4 regions of the Streptomyces sp. TLI_146 genome follow, and region 3 is predicted to be linked to each of the others. Evidence: riboswitches for the same ligand, from Rfam matches in the RefSeq annotation. Region 3 holds a riboswitch; each other region holds the start of a gene.

Region 1 (4,203 bases), 4.4 Mb from region 3:
ACGCCATCCTCGACACGGCGCGGGCCGCCGGGGTGCGCCGGGTCGTCCTCCAGTCGTCGCAGGCCACCGCCACCCGCCCGCACTCCCCCGCACACACCCGGCTGCGCGCCTTCGAGGACGCCGTACGGGAGTCGGGCCTGACGTGGACGGTCCTGCGGCCCAGCGGATTCGCCTCCAACGCCTATATGTGGGCGGCCTCGATCCGCTCCGAGCGGACGGTCACGGCGCCCTTCGGCGATGTCGCCCTGCCCGTCATCGACCCGGCCGACATCGCCGCGGTCGCCGCCGCGGCCCTGCGCGACGGGAGCCACACGGGCCGGACGTACGAACTCACCGGACCGGCCCCGCTCTCGCCGCGCGAGCAGACCCGCGCGATCGGGGAGGCGCTGGGGGCGCCGGTGCGCTTCGTCGAGCAGAGCCCGGCCGAGGCACGGGAGCTGCTCACCCGCTTCATGCCGGAGCCGGTGGTCGAGGCCACGCTCGGCATCCTCGGCGAACCCACGCCCGAGGAGCGGCGGGTGAGCCCGGACGTGGAGCGGGTCCTGGGCCGGGCGCCGCGTCCGTTCAGCGCCTGGGCGGCGGACAACGTGGCGGCCTTCAGGTGACGCGGCCTTCAGGTGACGCGGCCTTCAGGTGACGTCCGGGACCGGCTCGGATGCGGCCTGGCCGGGCACTTCGGCGGGCCGCGGGGGGACGCGCCCCGCCCACCGCTGCTCGACCTTGGCCAGCCGCCAGTACGCCAGGGCCGCGGCCCACACCGCGACGAACAGGCCGACGATGATGAAGCCCACGTTGTCCAGGTCGAGGCCCGCGATCCAGCCGGTCGCGCCGTCGCGCAGGTCGAGCTTGTCGTGCAGGACCCCCACCAGCTCGATCGTGCCGATCAGGAAGGCCACCGCGATGGAGAGCCCGGTGATGGTGAGGTTGTAGAACACCTTGCGCACCGGGTTGGAGAAGGCCCACTGGTAGGCGAAGTTCATGAAGGTGCCGTCGATGGTGTCGAACAGGCTCATTCCCGCCGCGAAGAGCAGCGGCAGGCACAGCACCGCGTACCAGGGCAGCCCGGCGGCCGCGCCCGAGCCGGCCATCACCATCAGGGTGACCTCGGTGGCGGTGTCGAAGCCGAGCCCGAAGAGGAAGCCCAGCGGGTACATCTGGCCGGGCCGGGTGATCGACTTGGTGAAGCGGCCCAGGAGGCGGTTCATGAACCCCCGTGAGTCCAGGTGCTGTTCCAGCTCGGCCTCGTCGTACGTGCCCGCGCGCATGGCCCGGAAGACCCGCAGGATGCCGGCGAGGGCGAGGAGGTTGAGCGCGGCGATGAGGTACAGGAACGATCCGGAGACGGTCGTGCCGACGATGCCGAGCGTCTGGTGGGTCTGTGAGTCGTCGTTCATCAGGGTGCCCGCGAGCTGCGCGCCCCCGGCGACCAGGGCCGCCATGACGACCACGACGCTGGAGTGCCCGAGCGCGAACCAGAAGCCGACCGACACCGGGCGTTTGCCGTCGGCCATCAGCTTGCGGGTGGTGTTGTCAATCGCCGCGATGTGGTCGGCGTCGAAGGCGTGCCGCATGCCGAGGGTGTAGGCGGTGACGCCGAGGCCCAGGCCGAACGTCTTCGAGCCGACCTCGTAGTGCTCGGGCACGACGAGCAGGAAGAGGATGCCGAACGCCACCACGTGCAGGGCGGCGATCACCGCCAGCAGCCAGGCGGTGCGCACGGTGTCCTCGCGCCGCCAGTGGAATGTGGCGGCAGGGGTGGGCAGGGTCATTCGTTCACGCTCCAGCACCTCGTGGATCATTACGCGAGATGCCGTGGCCGGTCTCCTGGCTTCCGGGTGTCGCGCCGCCCCTGCCTTCCCAGCGGCCTCACGGCCACCAGTGGCACTACGGGGCGGGCTACCCGAAGCCGTTCATGGCCTGAACGACATGGGGCCCGATCACAGTGGCGAGGGCCGCTCCGGTCTTGCACCGGTCTTCCCGAACACCACGGCTCGCCAACCGTAGGTGCGACCCGCCCCACCTGCAAGTCTGGTCGTGGACAGGGGTATTACAGATCACATTCCACGCCGGACTCGACGAGGGAGCGAAACGGCTCGGCCGGGTCCGGACGAAGCAGAGCCGGGCCTGACGCACCGCGAGGTCGGCCGGGCGTGCGCCGAAGGGGCACCCACCGCCACGGCTCAAGGTGCTGACGCACGCGGGCCTGGTTACGCTGCGCCGGACGGGACCAATCGCTTCTCCCGGCCCGGCGCGACGGGCACGAGGAAGGGCCGACGCATGGGCGACGCCGCCAGCAGGAACACGGTCGCGGTCGAGCGGCACATCGCCGCGAGCCCCGCCGCCGTGTTCTCGTTCTTCACCGACCGCGAGCGCTGGCTGTCCTGGGCGACTGGTACCGGCGGGAGATCATGGACCCGGGCAAGCAGCCCCTGCTGTTCCTGCTGCTCGGGTTCCTCGGGGCGTTCCTCTTCATCCGGTTCGGCGTGCGGATGATCCGGGCCGAGATCGAGGCCGCCGTCTGCGGGATCGGCACGGCCCTCGTCCTGGACGAGTTCGCCCTCATCCCGCATCTGCGCGACGTCTACTGGTCCGAGGAGGGCAGGCTCTCCGTCGACAGCGTCGTCCTGGGGGCGGCTGTGTGGGGAACGCGAGGGCTGGCGCCGTCGGCTGCGTGAGAAGGTCTACGACGCGATCGCGGGCAAACCCTCCCAGCCGTGATCATCGCCGAGGACGCCTCTCAGCCTGCGGTCGGCGCGGTGAACACCGGGCGGCGGTCGATGCGGGCGCGGACCTCGTCGGAGCCGAAGTGGTAGTCGATACGCCGCACGGCCTCGGCCCAGCCGCGCATGGTGCCCGCGCCCGCGCCGGAGAGCGCCTCGGTCACGAACGGGTCGGTCCACCGCTCCACCGCACGCCGCCACAGCTCGGCGGGCGGCTCCTCCAGCAGACTGCCGACCGTGCCCTCGTAGATGAGCATGGCCCGGACCTGCCCGTCGGGCTCGATCTGCACCGACTGGAAGTCGAGCCCGCGCGCCACCTGTTCGGGGTTCATCTGCAACGAGAAGTTGGTCGACGTGCCGACCCGGACGGTGGCCGGGGCGAGCGCCTGAAGCCGCGCGCGCCGCTCCTCACCGCCCAGCTCGACGAGCTGTTCGTCCGAGAGAAGTTCGTGCTCGGCGTATCCGGTGCGGCTGCCGAGCCCGGACGGCACGGCGGCCCCGAAGTCGAGCGAGCTCAGGTGCGGGAACCGGGGGACGACGTCCGTGCAGAACTCCTCCAGCCGGTCGACGTTGCTCCGTACGACCACACAGTCGATGGCGAACGGGAGCGGGCGCTCACCGCGCCCGTCCCGCTCCCGCGCTGCGGCCTCCAGCAGTGCCAGCGCCCGCATCGCCCGCTCGAACGAACCCGCCCTGCCGCGGATCCGGTCGTGCACCTCGGGCGCGGGGCCGTCGACACTCACCACGACCCGCCCGCACACGCGCGCCAGCTCTTCGGTCATCCACGGCTGGAAGTTCCAGCCGCCGGTGTACACGAGCACCGAGATACCGGCCCGCGTCAGCCGCTCCGCGACTTCGAACACCCCCTTGACCAGGAGCGGTTCACCCCCGGCGAGGGTGACCTGGAGGGGGCCCAGGGAGATGATCGCGTCGGCGATGCGGAGCATGTCGTCGTGGCCGACCTGGCGCGTCGGCCGCCTGCCCGACTCCGAGTAGCAGTGGGTGCAGCGCAGCGGACAGGCGTACGTGATGTCCCAGATGACGGACTGGGGACCATCGGCAACGTTGTTCGCGCGCTCCATCGCATGCTCCCCGTGTCCGCTCGCGGCCTCGACGCCGGAACGTCCCCCGTTCGGGCGGGGGACGTTCCCGCCTCGCTCAGACTAGGAGGCGTCCCCCGGCCCCGGTATCCCCAACTCTGGGGATGGCGTGGGCCGTACGGGTCGCCCCGACGCGTTCATGGCACCGGCGCCCACCGCCCCGGTCAGCCCCGGTCAGCCCCGCAGGGTTATGGTCCGCAGCTGGGGGTCGGACGCTATCTCCGCCTCGGTGAACCGTTCCGTGACCCAGCGCTTGTGCGAGAAGAGGACGGTCTGGTCGGTGTAGTGCGGCGATTCGGGGTTGACGGACTGCCCGTAGGTGAGGATCGTCCGGGTGCGCGGCCCCTGGGCCGTCAGCTCCGTGGCCATGATGAAGCTGGAGC
Region 2 (4,203 bases), 3.5 Mb from region 3:
CGCAGGGCGAGATGCCGCAGATGGCCGACGTGTAGCGAGCCGGAAGGGCCCCGGGGTGTGCGGGCACGCGCGCGTGCCCGCACACCCCGGCTGTGTCAAGCCCCCTGCCGCACCTGCGCCCTGACCGTCCGGGCGGCCTCGACGAGGTTCTCCAGGGACTGCCTCGTCTCGGTCCAGCCGCGGGTCTTCAATCCGCAGTCGGGGTTGACCCAGAGCCGTTCCGGGGCGATGGCCGCGAGCCCCTTGCGCAGCAGTGCGGCCGCCTCCTCGGCGCTCGGTACGCGCGGCGAGTGGATGTCGTAGACACCGGGTCCCACCTCGCGCGGATACCCGGCGGCGGCGAGCTCGTCGGCCACCCTCATGTGCGAGCGGGCCGCCTCCAGGCTGATGACGTCGGCGTCGAGGTCGTCGATGGCCTGGAGGATGTCACCGAACTCGGCGTAGCACATGTGGGTGTGGATCTGGGTGTCGGGACGTACGCCCGCGGTGGTCAGGCGGAACGATTCCGTGGCCCAGTCCAGATAGGCGGCGCGGTCCGCGGCGCGCAGCGGCAGCGTCTCGCGCAGAGCGGGCTCGTCGACCTGGATGACCGAAGTACCCGCCGCCTCCAGGTCGTTCACCTCGTCGCGCAGCGCGAGCGCCACCTGGCGGGCGGTCTCCGCGAGCGGCTGGTCGTCGCGGACGAACGACCAGGCCAGCATGGTGACCGGCCCGGTGAGCATGCCCTTGACGGGGCGGTCGGTGAGCGACTGGGCGTACGCGGTCCAGCGCACCGTCATCGGCTTCGGCCGGGAGATGTCGCCGGCCAGGACCGGCGGGCGGACATAGCGCGTGCCGTACGACTGGACCCAGCCGTGCTGGGTGGCGAGGTAGCCGGTCAGCTGCTCGGCGAAGTACTGCACCATGTCGTTGCGTTCGGCCTCGCCGTGGACGAGGACGTCGATGCCCGCCTTCTCCTGGAAGGCGATCACCTCGCGGATCTCGGCCTTGATGCGCTCCTCGTAGCCCTCGGTGTCGACGCGTCCGGCGCGCAGGTCGGCGCGGGCGGTGCGTACCTCGGTGGTCTGCGGGAACGAGCCGATGGTGGTCGTGGGCAGCAGCGGCAGCCGCAGGCGGGCGCGCTGGGCCGGGGCGCGTTCGCCGTACGGCTGGGAGCGGCGGCCGTCGGCCTCGGTGACCGTCGACGTACGCGCGCGTACCGCCGGGTCGTGGGTGAGGGCGGAGCCGGCGCGCGAGGCCAGGTCGGCGCGGTTGGCGGCGAGTTCGGCGGCGATCGCGCCGGTGCCGCCGGTGAGACCGCGGGCCAGGGTCACGGTCTCGGTGGTCTTCTGGTGGGCGAAGGCGAGCCAGCGGGCGATCTGCGGGTCGATGTCGCGTTCGGCCGTCGCGTCGAGCGGGACGTGCAGCAGCGAGCACGACGGTGCCACGTCGACGGTGCCGGCGAGGCCGAGGAGCGTGCCGAGGGCGGCGAGGGACTTCTCGTGGTCGTTGATCCAGATGTTGCGGCCGTCGACGACGCCCGCGACCAGCCGCTTGCCGGGCAGCCCGCCGACGGCGGCGAGGCCGTCGAGGTTGGCGGCGGCCGGTCCCGTGAAGTCCAGGCCGAGGCCCTCCACGGGCGCCTTGGCCAGGACGGGCAGGGCCTCGCCGAGGCGGTCGAAGTAGGAGGCGACCAGCAGCTTGGGTCGGTCGGTGAGGCTGCCGAGCGCCCCATAGGCGCGGGCGGCGGCGTCCAGTTCGGCGGGGCCGCGGTCCTGGACGAGGGCGGGCTCGTCGAGCTGCACCCACTGGGCACCCGCCGCCCGCAGATCGGCGAGCACCTCGGCGTAGACGGGCAGCAGCCGCTCCAGCAGGGCCAGCGGCTGGAAGTCGGCGTCGACGCCGGGTGCGGGCTTGGCCAGCAGGAGGTAGGTGACCGGTCCGACCAGGACGGGCCGGGCCGCGAGGCCGAGCGCCAGCGCCTCGGTGAGCTCGGCGACCTGCTTGCCGGAGTCGGCGGTGAAGACGGTGTCCGGGCCGAGTTCGGGGACCAGGTAGTGGTAGTTGGTGTCGAACCACTTGGTCATCTCCAGCGGCGCCACGTCCTGGGTGCCGCGGGCCATGGCGAAGTAGCCGTCCAGGGTGTCGGTCTCGACGGCGGTGCGGTGCCGGTCGGGGATCGCACCCACCATCACGCTGGTGTCGAGGACGTGGTCGTAGTACGAGAAGTCGCCGGTCGGCACTTCGTCGACGCCTGCCTCCGCGAGCCGGAGCCAATTGGCGCGGCGCAGGTCACGGGCGGTGTCACGGAGGGCGTCGGCGCCGACTCGGCCCTTCCAGTAGCCCTCGATGGCCTTCTTGAGCTCCCGGTCGGGGCCCTGGCGGGGGTAGCCGTACACGGTGGCCCGTGCTGCCGCGGCTGCGGACGTGCTGGTCACGAAACTCTCCTTCGCGAGAATGTCCCGAAATCGACCCTGGTACGGGTCGTGGGCGCGAAGGGATGACGGACAGGGCGGCCCGCGCGGAACGGTGCCCGCGCTCGAACCACCTCTCGTCCCGCCGACCCGCCCACGAGGTCACCAAGATCTCCGCGCGCGATCGGTCGCGCACGGGCAACGGGCAGGTCTTCGGACTCGCGGGCACGCCTGCCGGATTCCCGGCGGACACCTACTGGCCGTCGCTTCCCAGACCCGGCCGGGCCCAGTGCGTATGACGGCGGTCGTTCCCGCTCACCGCTGCGGGGCAGTCCCGGATTCCCACCGGGTTCCCTCTTGCGACGCGCCTGCCTGGCGGGCAGGGCGAACCAGCTGCGAGCGCCACCCTACCCAGACAGGGGGCCGGGGCCACCCCTCACATCGGACGCGCACGCCTCGTGATGTCCGACATCGGAGGCGTGCCGCAGTCGCACACAGGTGCTCACAGCATCGGGGCGCGATTAGTGTGGCCGACGTAACCACTCGTGATCGCCGCACGTGACATCGAAGTAACGGGCATTTCGTACGGTCGGAAACCCAAGGGATCCCGGCCGAGACGAGAGGGGACACCCGTTGACCGCACAGGCCACGCGGGCCGCCACCGAACAGGTGCGCACGGTCTGCTCGTACTGCGGTGTGGGCTGCGGGATGGTCCTCGACATCGCCATGGGGCCGGACGGCCGGCGCACGGTGCTCAAGGCCTCCGGTGACAAATCACACCCGACCAACTCCGGTCGGCTGTGCACCAAGGGCGCGACGACGGCCGACATGCTGGCCGCTCCGGGACGCCTGTCCACCGCGCTGGTACGGGGTGAGCGCGGGGCCGAGCCGGTGCCCGCCGGTGTCGACGCGATGATCGCCGAGGCGGCGGGCAGGTTGCGGGCGATCGTCGACGAGCACGGGCCGGACGCCGTCGCGTTGTACGTGTCCGGTCAGATGAGCCTGGAGGCACAGTATCTGGCCAACAAGCTGACCAAGGGGTTCATCGGCACCAACCAGATCGAGTCCAACTCCCGGCTGTGCATGGCGAGTGCGGGCAGCGGCTACAAGCTGTCGCTGGGCGCGGACGGGCCGCCCGGCTCGTACCAGGACTTCGAGAAGGCGGACGTCTTCCTGGTCATCGGGTCAAACATGGCCGACTGTCATCCCATCCTCTTTCTGAGGATGATGGAGCGCGTCAAGGCCGGGGCGAAGCTGATCGTCGTCGACCCGCGCCGCACCGCGACCGCCGCCAAGGCAGATCTGTTCCTCCAGATCAAGCCGGGCACGGATCTCGCGCTGCTCAACGGCCTGCTGCACCTGCTCCAGGAGAACGGGCACACCGATCCCGCCTTCATCGCCGAGTACACCGAGGGCTGGGAGGCGATGGGCGAGTTCCTGGCCGACTACCCACCCGCCTCGGTCGCACAGACCACCGGGATCCCCGAGGACGACATCCGTACGGCGGCGCGGTGGATCGGCGCGGCCGGGGAGTGGATGAGCTGCTGGACCATGGGGCTCAACCAGTCCACCCACGGCACCTGGAACACCAACGCCCTGGTCAACCTGCATCTGGCGACCGGAGCGATCTGCCGCCCCGGCAGCGGCCCGTTCTCGCTCACCGGCCAGCCGAACGCCATGGGCGGCCGCGAGATGGGCTACATGGGCCCCGGGCTGCCCGGCCAGCGCTCGGTGCTCGTGGACGAGGAGCGGGCCTTCACCGAGGAGCTGTGGGGGCTGGAGCCGGGCACGCTGCGCACCGACGGGGCGG
Region 3 (4,203 bases):
GGGGTGCGGTGTTCGTCGGCCGCGGGCCGTCGTGGGTGCACCCGGCCTCCGGCCGGGTTGTCGTACCCACCCGCTCCACCTGTGACGGTCCGTTCGCCGGTGCGGGTCTTCTTGTGGGGCGCCTTCGCCGTCGGCGGCTGCGGGGAGTCGGTGGGTTCCCCGTCGGGCTTGCTCGCCGGACCTGGCTGCCGGGTGTCGTCGTTCCTGGGCATCCGATGGTTCCGGCCGGTCAGTCGCGGCGGCGGCGGGATTGCCAGATCGCTGCTGCTGCCAGGGCCAGGACTGCCGCGATGCCCGCCAGCAGGCCCAGGGACGGGCCGGAGTCCGAGGACTTCTCCGGAGCGGCGGTGCTGGGCCGCGTGTCCGGCTTCTTCGTCGACACCTGTTCGCCGCAACCCGTGTGCGGGTAGCCCGCGATCGCGCACAGCAGGGCCGCGCTGTTGTAGCGGAGCGGCTTGGCCACCGCGGCCAGGGCGTCCGCCGTCGTCGCGTCCTCGGGGACCTGCGCGCACGCCGTACGCGGTGCCGGGGGCGTCTCGCCGCCCGGCGCGTCCTGCGGGGTGCCGAAGTCGAGCGCGAGGGCGACCCGCTTGCGGCCCGGCTTCGCCGGTGTCGACGCGCACACCTGCGCGAACGTCGGCGCCGAGCGCGGGGTCGCCGCGTCCTTGGAGTCCGCGCTGACCGCGAAGCGGAAGCCCTGGACGTCGCCGTCGGAGGGGTGCGCGGTGGCCGGGCCCTGCGTGGCGTACGTCCAGGTCGTGCCCTGGCGCTCCCAGAACGACCAGTAGCGGTAGCCCGACGCCTGTGCGGGCACCGCCACCGCCCCCGCGCCGAGCGTCAGCGCGAGGGCGAGGCCGGTCACGGCCGTGAGGCGGTGCCCGGACATCACTTCTGTGCGTTCTTCTTGCGCGCGCTGACGAGGAAGCCGACGCCCACGCTCGCCACGAAGAACACGCCGACGATCCACCACACCGACGTGCTGGAGGAGTCGTCCTTCTTCTCGTCGGACTTGGCCTGCTTGGTCTGGTCGGCCGCCTGCGTGCCCGCCGGGGTCGGGCCCGTGGCGTTCAGCTGGGACACCAGGTCCGTGCCGCCGAACTTCCTCGGGTCGGCGCCGGTGGCGTTCGCGGCGAGGACGAGCTGGGCGTACGCGGCCGGGCCGTTCTCCTTGGCCCAGCCGGACGCGTTCTTCTCCAGCCACTGGAGGGACGCCTTGGCCTGGGCCTCCTGGCCGTCGGCGGCGAGGGCCACGACGGCGTCGGCGGTGTTGCCGTAGTCGGGCTGGTTCTCGGCGCCCGGCATCATCGAGTTGAGGTGGCCCGACTTGGCCATGGTGCGGGCCAGGTACGCGGCGCCGTTGTGCGCGGCCTGCTCCGGCGTGGTCGCCTTCTCGCAGGTGGTGCCCTTGGCGTCGGAGTGCCCGGCGGTGGCGGCGAGGCCCTTGCCGTACGAGGCGGTCACGGCGGCGGCGCTGGCGTCGGCGTTCGCGTACAGCTTCGAGGTCTTCAGGTCCGGCTGGTAGGCGAACGCGCCCGAGCCGGGCGTGCTGTCGCACGGCATCGCGAACGTGAGCAGCGCGTCCAGCGGCGACTTGCCGCCCTGGCCGTCCTTGACGGCGGACTTGGCGTCGGCGGGCTTCTCACCGGCGGCGGCGAGGGCGCCGATCACGACCGAGGTGGAGTTGGCGTCGCTCTTGCCGCCGGGGTTGTAGGGCCAGCCACCGTCGGGGTTCTGCACGGTCTTCAGCCAGGAGACGCCCTTCGTCACGGCGTCGGTGTGGTCGCCGAGGGCGACGAGGGCCTGGACCGCGGCGGCGGTGGCGTTGGTGTCGAGCACCGTCTTGGCGTCGCACGGCTTGGCGGCGTCGGCACGGTACGAGGAGAAGCCGCCGGTGTCGCACTGCTGACCCGTCAGCCACGTCACCGCCTGCGCGGCGGGCTTCACGCCGACCGTGCTCTGGGCGAGCAGGGCGAGCGACTGCCGCCAGACGCCGTCGAACGCGGGGTCCTTCGTCCCGTACAGCCCCTGCGGGAGGGTCTTGGCGGGGGAGGACGGCGCCGTGCCGTCGGCGAGGGCGGCCGGGGCGGCAGCGCCGAGGGCGACGGTGGCGACGGCGAGCGCTGCGGCGCAGCGGCGTACGGTCATGGCGGGCGGTGCCTCTCCTGCGGGGGCCGGACGGCGCGGCGGGCGCGGGGGCACGCCGGCTCGTGGCTCCGTGTACCTCGACGGGGCCGGTCATCGGCGTGCTTGCCGGTGACCGCTGAGCCGGTCATGTCCGTCGGGGTGGTCCGGCTTGTCGCGCCGGGCGGGCGACGACATATTCACGGTTGCGGGTCAGCGCCGGATTCGCACCGGCTTTCCCCCGTACGGGCATGGACGACGGGTTCACTGTAGCTTCCGCCTGCGGCGGGCGTGATCCCCCACCCCACCCCTTCCCGAAAGCCCTGGGCGGGCGGCCGGGTGCTTCGTCTGCGGACCGTGCTGGGTTGCTCGCGCAGTTCCCCGCGCCCCTTGAGTGCCGCTGCGCGGCGATCCCCTGGGTGCCGGGGTCCGGGGCGCAGCCCCGGGAAGGGGCGGGGCGGGGGCTAAACCGCCCGGTACGCCAGCGGCGGGCCCGGTACCCCCTCCGCCCGCCCCAGCTTCACCAGTCGCCGTACATGCGCCTCCGCCTCCGACACCGCGATGTTGCGCGAGCCGTAGGGGATCTGCGACCAGGGGCGGTTCCACTCCATCCGGACCGCCAGCTGCCAGGGGGTGAGGGGCTCGGCCGCCAGCAGGGAGAGCAGGTCCGCCAGGCGGGACTCGTGGTGGGCGAGGAGCGTACGGACCCGCCCGGCCGCGTCCGTGAACGTGTGCTGGTGGGCGGGGAGCACCTCCGCCACCCCCAGGCGGCCCACCCGCTCAAGGGAGGACACGTAGTCGCCGAGGGGATCGGTCACCGTCGCGTCGTCGGGGTCCTCGTACAGCCCGATGTGCGGAGTGATCCCGGGCAACAGGTGGTCGCCCGAGAACAGGCGGCCGTGACCCGGGCGGTCCGAGGGGTGCCGCTCCTCCAGGTGGAGGCAGACGTGGCCCGGCGTGTGACCGGGCGTCCAGATCGCCCGCAGCCGGCGGCCCGGCAGCGGCAGCAGGTCGCCGGGGACGATCTCCCGGTCGGGCAGAGCCGCCCGCAGGCCCGGCAGCGACCGGGCGGAACCCCGCGCCCGTGCCGCCCGCAGCGGCGCGAGGTGGTCCTCCGGCGCCCCCACCGCCGTCAGCTTCTCCACGAGATAGGACAGCCAGGCCCCCGGCTCCGCCTCCCGGGTGCGCCGGACCACCGCCGTGTCCGCCGCGTGCATCGCGAGCCACGCCCCGGACGCCTCCCGCACCCGGCCGGAGAGCCCGTGGTGGTCGGGGTGGTGGTGGGTGAGCACCACCCCGTGGATGTCCGCGACCTCGGTGCCGAGCCGCCGCAGGCCGTCCGTCAGCGTGTCCCAGGACGCCGGGTCGTCCCACCCCGTGTCGACCAGGACCGGGCCCCGGCCGGTGTCGACCACGTACACCAGCGTGTGGCCGAGCGGGTTGTCCGGGATGGGCACCTCGATCGAGTGGACGCCCCCGCCGTGGTCGGCCACCCGCGTCCCCCGTGCCATCTGCGTCATGGATCAGCCTCGTCTCCGACCGCCCCGGTGGGCACCGACAGGTCACAGTAGAACGTGTTTCAGTCCGGGCCTCAAGAGGTCTCCCGTCCGTGGACTCCTCATAGGGGAACTGGTATCAGTTCTGGCAGATCTGAAATGCCGTCAGAAAATGGACCGCAGCGGGAGGCGCCACGCCATGACCAGCGATCTCATCGAGCACACCCGGCTCTACATCGGCGGGGAACTCACCGACCCCCGCGGAACCGACGTCATCGACGTCGTCTCGCCCCACACCGAACAGGTCATCGGCCGGGTGCCGCACGCCTCCCGGGCCGACGTCGACCACGCCGTCGCCACCGCCCGCCGGGCCTTCGACGAGGGGCCCTGGCCACGGCTGCCGCTCGCCGACCGCATCGAGGTCGTCACCCGTATCAAGGACGCGATCGCCCTGCGCCACGAGGAGATCGCCCGCTCCATCAGCTCGCAGAACGGCTCCCCGTACTCCTGGAGCGTCCTCGCCCAGGCCCTCGGCGCGATGATGGTCTGGGACGCGGCCATCACCGTCGCGCGCGACTTCCCGTAC
Region 4 (4,203 bases), 2.6 Mb from region 3:
CCCTCTACACCGCCCTCGCGGAGGTGTACGGGGTGCGGCTCGCCGAGGCCGAGGAGACGATCGAGACGTCGCTCGCCACCCCGCGCGAGGCCGGCCTGCTCGGCACGGACGTGGGCCTGCCAATGCTGATGCTCTCCCGCCACTCACTGGACGGGAACGGCGAACCGGTGGAGTGGGTGCGCTCGGTGTACCGGGGCGACCGCTACAAGTTCGTCGCGCGGCTGAAGCGGCCGACAGACTGACATAGCCGGAAATAGCCTCCGGCCTGCACCGACCCCGCACTCTTTCGCCACGTCCGCTATCCGGACGGGGGTTTCGCGACGGTTATCCGTCCCCTAGATTTCCTGCGCATTACACAGGTGAAGTGAGGGGACGGAGCCAACGTATGCCGGAATCAACGCAAGAGCGGAGACCGGTGATCACGCCCGCGCGCGTGGTCATCGCCCTCTGCCTGATCGCGCCCTTCGTGGCGATGCTCTGGGTCGGTTCGTACGCGAAGACCGACCCGGCCCTCGCCGGGATCCCGTTCTTCTACTGGTACCAGATGCTCTGGGTGGTCATCTCGACCGCGCTCACCATGCTCGCGTACAAGCTGTGGCAGCACGACCAGCAGGGCCGCAAGGCGGGTGAGGGCAAGTGACCTCCTCGTCGCGAGTGACTCTCGCAGCCGCCGACGGGGTGAACGGCGTCGCGCTCGGCGTCTTCATCTTCTTCTTCCTGGCCGTCACGGTCATCGGCTTCCTGGCCGCCCGCTGGCGCCGCGCCGAGAACGAGCAGAGCCTGGACGAATGGGGCCTGGGCGGGCGCTCGTTCGGCACCTGGGTCACCTGGTTCCTGCTCGGCGGCGACCTCTACACCGCGTACACGTTCGTCGCGGTTCCGGCGGCGGTGTACGCGGCGGGCGCGGCCGGTTTCTTCGCGGTGCCGTACACGATCCTGGTCTACCCGCTGATCTTCACGTTCCTCCCCCGGCTCTGGTCGGTCTCGCACAAGCACGGCTATGTGACGACGTCCGACTTCGTGCGCGGCCGGTTCGGCTCCAAGGGCCTCTCGCTCGCGGTCGCGGTCACCGGCATCCTCGCCACGATGCCGTACATCGCGCTCCAGCTGGTCGGCATCCAGGCGGTGCTGGACGTGATGGGCATCGGCGGGTCCAGCAACTGGTTCGTCAAGGACCTGCCGCTGCTGATCGCGTTCGCGGTGCTCGCCGCGTACACCTACTCCTCGGGTCTGCGCGCCCCCGCACTGATCGCGTTCGTGAAGGACACGCTGATCTACATCGTCATCCTGGTGGCGATCATCTACATCCCGATCAAGCTCGGCGGCTTCGACGACATCTTCGCGGCGGCCCGGCACAAGTTCGAGACGCCCAACGCGGCCGGGAAGCCCACGGGCGCGCTCGTGCCCCCCGAGGCGGGGCAGTGGACGTACGCGACGCTCGCCCTCGGCTCGGCGCTGGCGCTCTTCATGTACCCGCACTCGATCACGGCGACCCTCTCCTCCCGCAGCCGCAACGTCATCCGCCGCAACACCACGATCCTGCCGCTGTACTCGCTGATGCTGGGCCTGCTCGCGCTGCTCGGCTTCATGGCGATCGCGGCCGGGGTCAAGGTCAAGAACGGCCAGCTGGCGATCCCGCAGCTGTTCGAGGACATGTTCCCGGACTGGTTCGCGGGCGTGGCGTTCGCCGCCATCGGCATCGGCGCGCTCGTCCCGGCGGCGATCATGTCGATCGCGGCCGCGAACCTTTTCACCCGCAACATCTACAAGGACTTCCTCAAGCCGGACGCCACGCCGGAGCAGGAGACCAAGGTCTCCAAGCTGGTCTCGCTGCTGGTGAAGGTGGGCGCGCTGGTCTTCGTCCTGACGATGGACAAGACGGTCGCGATCAACTTCCAGCTGCTCGGCGGCATCTGGATCCTGCAGACCTTCCCGTCCCTGGTGGGCGGTCTCTTCACCCGCTGGTTCCACCGCTGGGCGCTGCTGGCGGGCTGGGCGGTGGGCATGGCGTACGGCACGCTCGCCGCGTACGGGGTCGCCTCGCCCACCCAGAAGCACTTCGGCGGCAGCTCCAAGGAGATCCCCGGCATCGGTGAGATCGGCTACATCGGCCTCACCGCGTTCCTCCTGAACGTCGCGGTCACCGTCGTCCTCACGGTCGTCCTGCGGGCCCTGAAGGCCCCCGACGGCGTCGACGAGACGTCCCCGGAGGACTACACGGCGGACGCGGGCGACCCGGGCGTACAGACGGAACTGCCCCCGGCGACGGCGGGCTCGACGCACTGAGCCGACCCTTCACCGTATGCACACGGGCCGCCGGGAATCCCGGCGGCCCGTTGTCGCTTTCATGGAGGACGAGTTGACGCTCTGCCACTCCACGGTTTCACCGCGACACAACATGTGGGGGCAACACGACAGCCCGGCACAAGATGTATGCTCGTGCTCGCTGTCGCCGCAGGGGAATCCGGTGCAAATCCGGAACTGTCCCGCAACGGTGTACTCGTACGCATTTGCGTACTTGGTCAGTCCGAGGACCTGCCGACAGCGCGCCCTGGCCGTCCGGTCCGGGTGCCAGACGTCCGGGCCTCGCGGAATGGGCAGTGGACGCGGCGTACCCCCGAGGGGGTGTGTCCGTGTGCCCGCACCTCCCCAAGGCCCCGTGCCGAGCGAGGAGTGCCCCCACGTGACCATCGCCCCTGCGGATCCCGCCTCAGCGATCGCCGAAGAGCCGGCCGATGCCCCCGGGACCGCGCTGCTGCGGACCCTGACCGACCTCACCGCCGATCTGCCGGACACCGACCCCGGCCGTGTCGCCGCCGCCGCGCTGCGCGGCCGCAACGCGCGCTCGGACGAGGCGGAGCTGCGGGGGCTCGCCACCGAGGCCGCCGCCGGTCTGATCTCCGAGGACCCGGCGTACTCCCGCCTCGCCGCCCGGCTGCTGACGCTCACGATCGCCGAGGAGGCCGCGACCCAGGGCTCGGTCTCGTTCTCCGAGTCGGTCGAGGTCGGCCACCGCGAGGGCCTGATCGCGGACCGCACCGCCGACTTCGTACGGCTGCACGCGGCCCGCCTCGACGCGCTGGTGGCGGACTCCCTCGCGGCCGGCGCCGACGACCGCTTCGGCTACTTCGGCCTGCGCACGCTCTACTCGCGCTACCTGCTGCGGCACCCGATCACCCGCCAGGTCATCGAGACCCCGCAGCACTTCATGCTCCGGGTCGCGGCGGGCCTGGCCGAGGACGACTCGGTGCGCGCGCTCGACGAGGTCGCCTCGCTGTACGGCCTGATGAGCCGGCTGGACTACCTGCCGTCCTCCCCCACGCTCTTCAACTCCGGCACCCGCCATCCGCAGATGTCCAGCTGCTACCTGCTGGACTCCCCGCAGGACGAGCTGGACTCGATCTACGACCGCTACCACCAGGTGGCGCGCCTGTCCAAGCACGCGGGCGGCATCGGCCTCTCGTACTCCCGCATCCGCTCGCGCGGCTCGCTCATCCGGGGCACCAACGGCCACTCCAACGGCATCGTCCCGTTCCTGAAGACGCTGGACGCCTCGGTCGCGGCCGTCAACCAGGGCGGGCGGCGCAAGGGCGCGGCGGCGGTCTACCTGGAGACCTGGCACTCCGACATCGAGGAGTTCCTGGAGCTGCGCGACAACACCGGTGAGGACGCCCGGCGTACGCACAACCTGAACCTGGCGCACTGGATCCCGGACGAGTTCATGCGCCGCGTGGACGCGGACGGCAGCTGGTCGCTGTTCTCCCCCGCCGACGTGCCCGAGCTGGTCGACCTGTGGGGCGACGAGTTCGACGCCGCCTACCGCAAGGCCGAGGCGGCCGGTCTGGCCCAGAAGACGATCCCGGCGCGGGACCTGTACGGCCGGATGATGCGCACCCTGGCGCAGACCGGCAACGGCTGGATGACCTTCAAGGACGCCTCCAACCGCACCGCCAACCAGACGGCGGAGCCCGGCCACACCGTCCACTCCTCGAATCTCTGCACGGAGATCCTGGAGGTCACGGACGACGGCGAGACGGCCGTCTGCAACCTCGGCTCGGTCAACCTCGGCGCCTTCGTCCTCGCCTCGGGCGAGATCGACTGGGAGCGCCTGGACTCGACCGTCCGCACCGCCGTGACGTTCCTGGACCGGGTCGTCGACATCAACTTCTACCCGACCGAGCAGGCCGGCCGCTCCAACGCCAA

The links. Region 3 has a riboswitch for cobalamin ahead of BX283_RS15010 (prenyltransferase/squalene oxidase repeat-containing protein). Riboswitches for the same ligand answer to the same signal wherever they lie in the genome.
Region 1: linked by a shared signal. The riboswitch ahead of BX283_RS34430 (HoxN/HupN/NixA family nickel/cobalt transporter) and the one ahead of BX283_RS15010 (prenyltransferase/squalene oxidase repeat-containing protein) in region 3 are both predicted to bind cobalamin.
Region 2: linked by a shared signal. The riboswitch ahead of metE (5-methyltetrahydropteroyltriglutamate--homocysteine S-methyltransferase) and the one ahead of BX283_RS15010 (prenyltransferase/squalene oxidase repeat-containing protein) in region 3 are both predicted to bind cobalamin.
Region 4: linked by a shared signal. The riboswitch ahead of BX283_RS26565 (ribonucleoside-diphosphate reductase subunit alpha) and the one ahead of BX283_RS15010 (prenyltransferase/squalene oxidase repeat-containing protein) in region 3 are both predicted to bind cobalamin.

The regions. Positions count from the first base shown of each region.
Region 1 covers NZ_PJMX01000001.1:7,737,897-7,742,099, reverse strand. Annotated here, with positions in the region: gene BX283_RS34435 (NAD(P)H-binding protein) at 1-605, shown strand, start outside; gene BX283_RS34430 (HoxN/HupN/NixA family nickel/cobalt transporter) at 630-1,799, opposite strand; cobalamin riboswitch at 1,797-2,004, opposite strand; gene BX283_RS34420 (hypothetical protein) at 2,409-2,675, shown strand; gene BX283_RS34415 (radical SAM protein) at 2,738-3,802, opposite strand; gene BX283_RS34410 (penicillin acylase family protein) at 3,995-4,203, opposite strand, start outside.
Region 2 covers NZ_PJMX01000001.1:6,769,244-6,773,446, reverse strand. Annotated here, with positions in the region: gene BX283_RS30225 (VOC family protein) at 1-35, shown strand, start outside; gene metE (5-methyltetrahydropteroyltriglutamate--homocysteine S-methyltransferase) at 96-2,417, opposite strand; cobalamin riboswitch at 2,601-2,752, opposite strand; gene BX283_RS30215 (bifunctional nitrate reductase/sulfite reductase flavoprotein subunit alpha) at 3,027-4,203, shown strand, end outside.
Region 3 covers NZ_PJMX01000001.1:3,300,742-3,304,944, reverse strand. Annotated here, with positions in the region: gene BX283_RS15020 (energy-coupling factor transporter transmembrane component T) at 1-212, opposite strand, end outside; gene BX283_RS15015 (SCO2322 family protein) at 230-886, opposite strand; gene BX283_RS15010 (prenyltransferase/squalene oxidase repeat-containing protein) at 886-2,145, opposite strand; cobalamin riboswitch at 2,261-2,398, opposite strand; gene BX283_RS15005 (MBL fold metallo-hydrolase) at 2,586-3,641, opposite strand; gene BX283_RS15000 (aldehyde dehydrogenase) at 3,817-4,203, shown strand, end outside.
Region 4 covers NZ_PJMX01000001.1:5,908,955-5,913,157, reverse strand. Annotated here, with positions in the region: gene BX283_RS26580 (GntR family transcriptional regulator) at 1-242, shown strand, start outside; gene BX283_RS26575 (DUF3311 domain-containing protein) at 386-640, shown strand; gene mctP (monocarboxylate uptake permease MctP) at 655-2,286, shown strand; cobalamin riboswitch at 2,417-2,558, shown strand; gene BX283_RS26565 (ribonucleoside-diphosphate reductase subunit alpha) at 2,684-4,203, shown strand, end outside.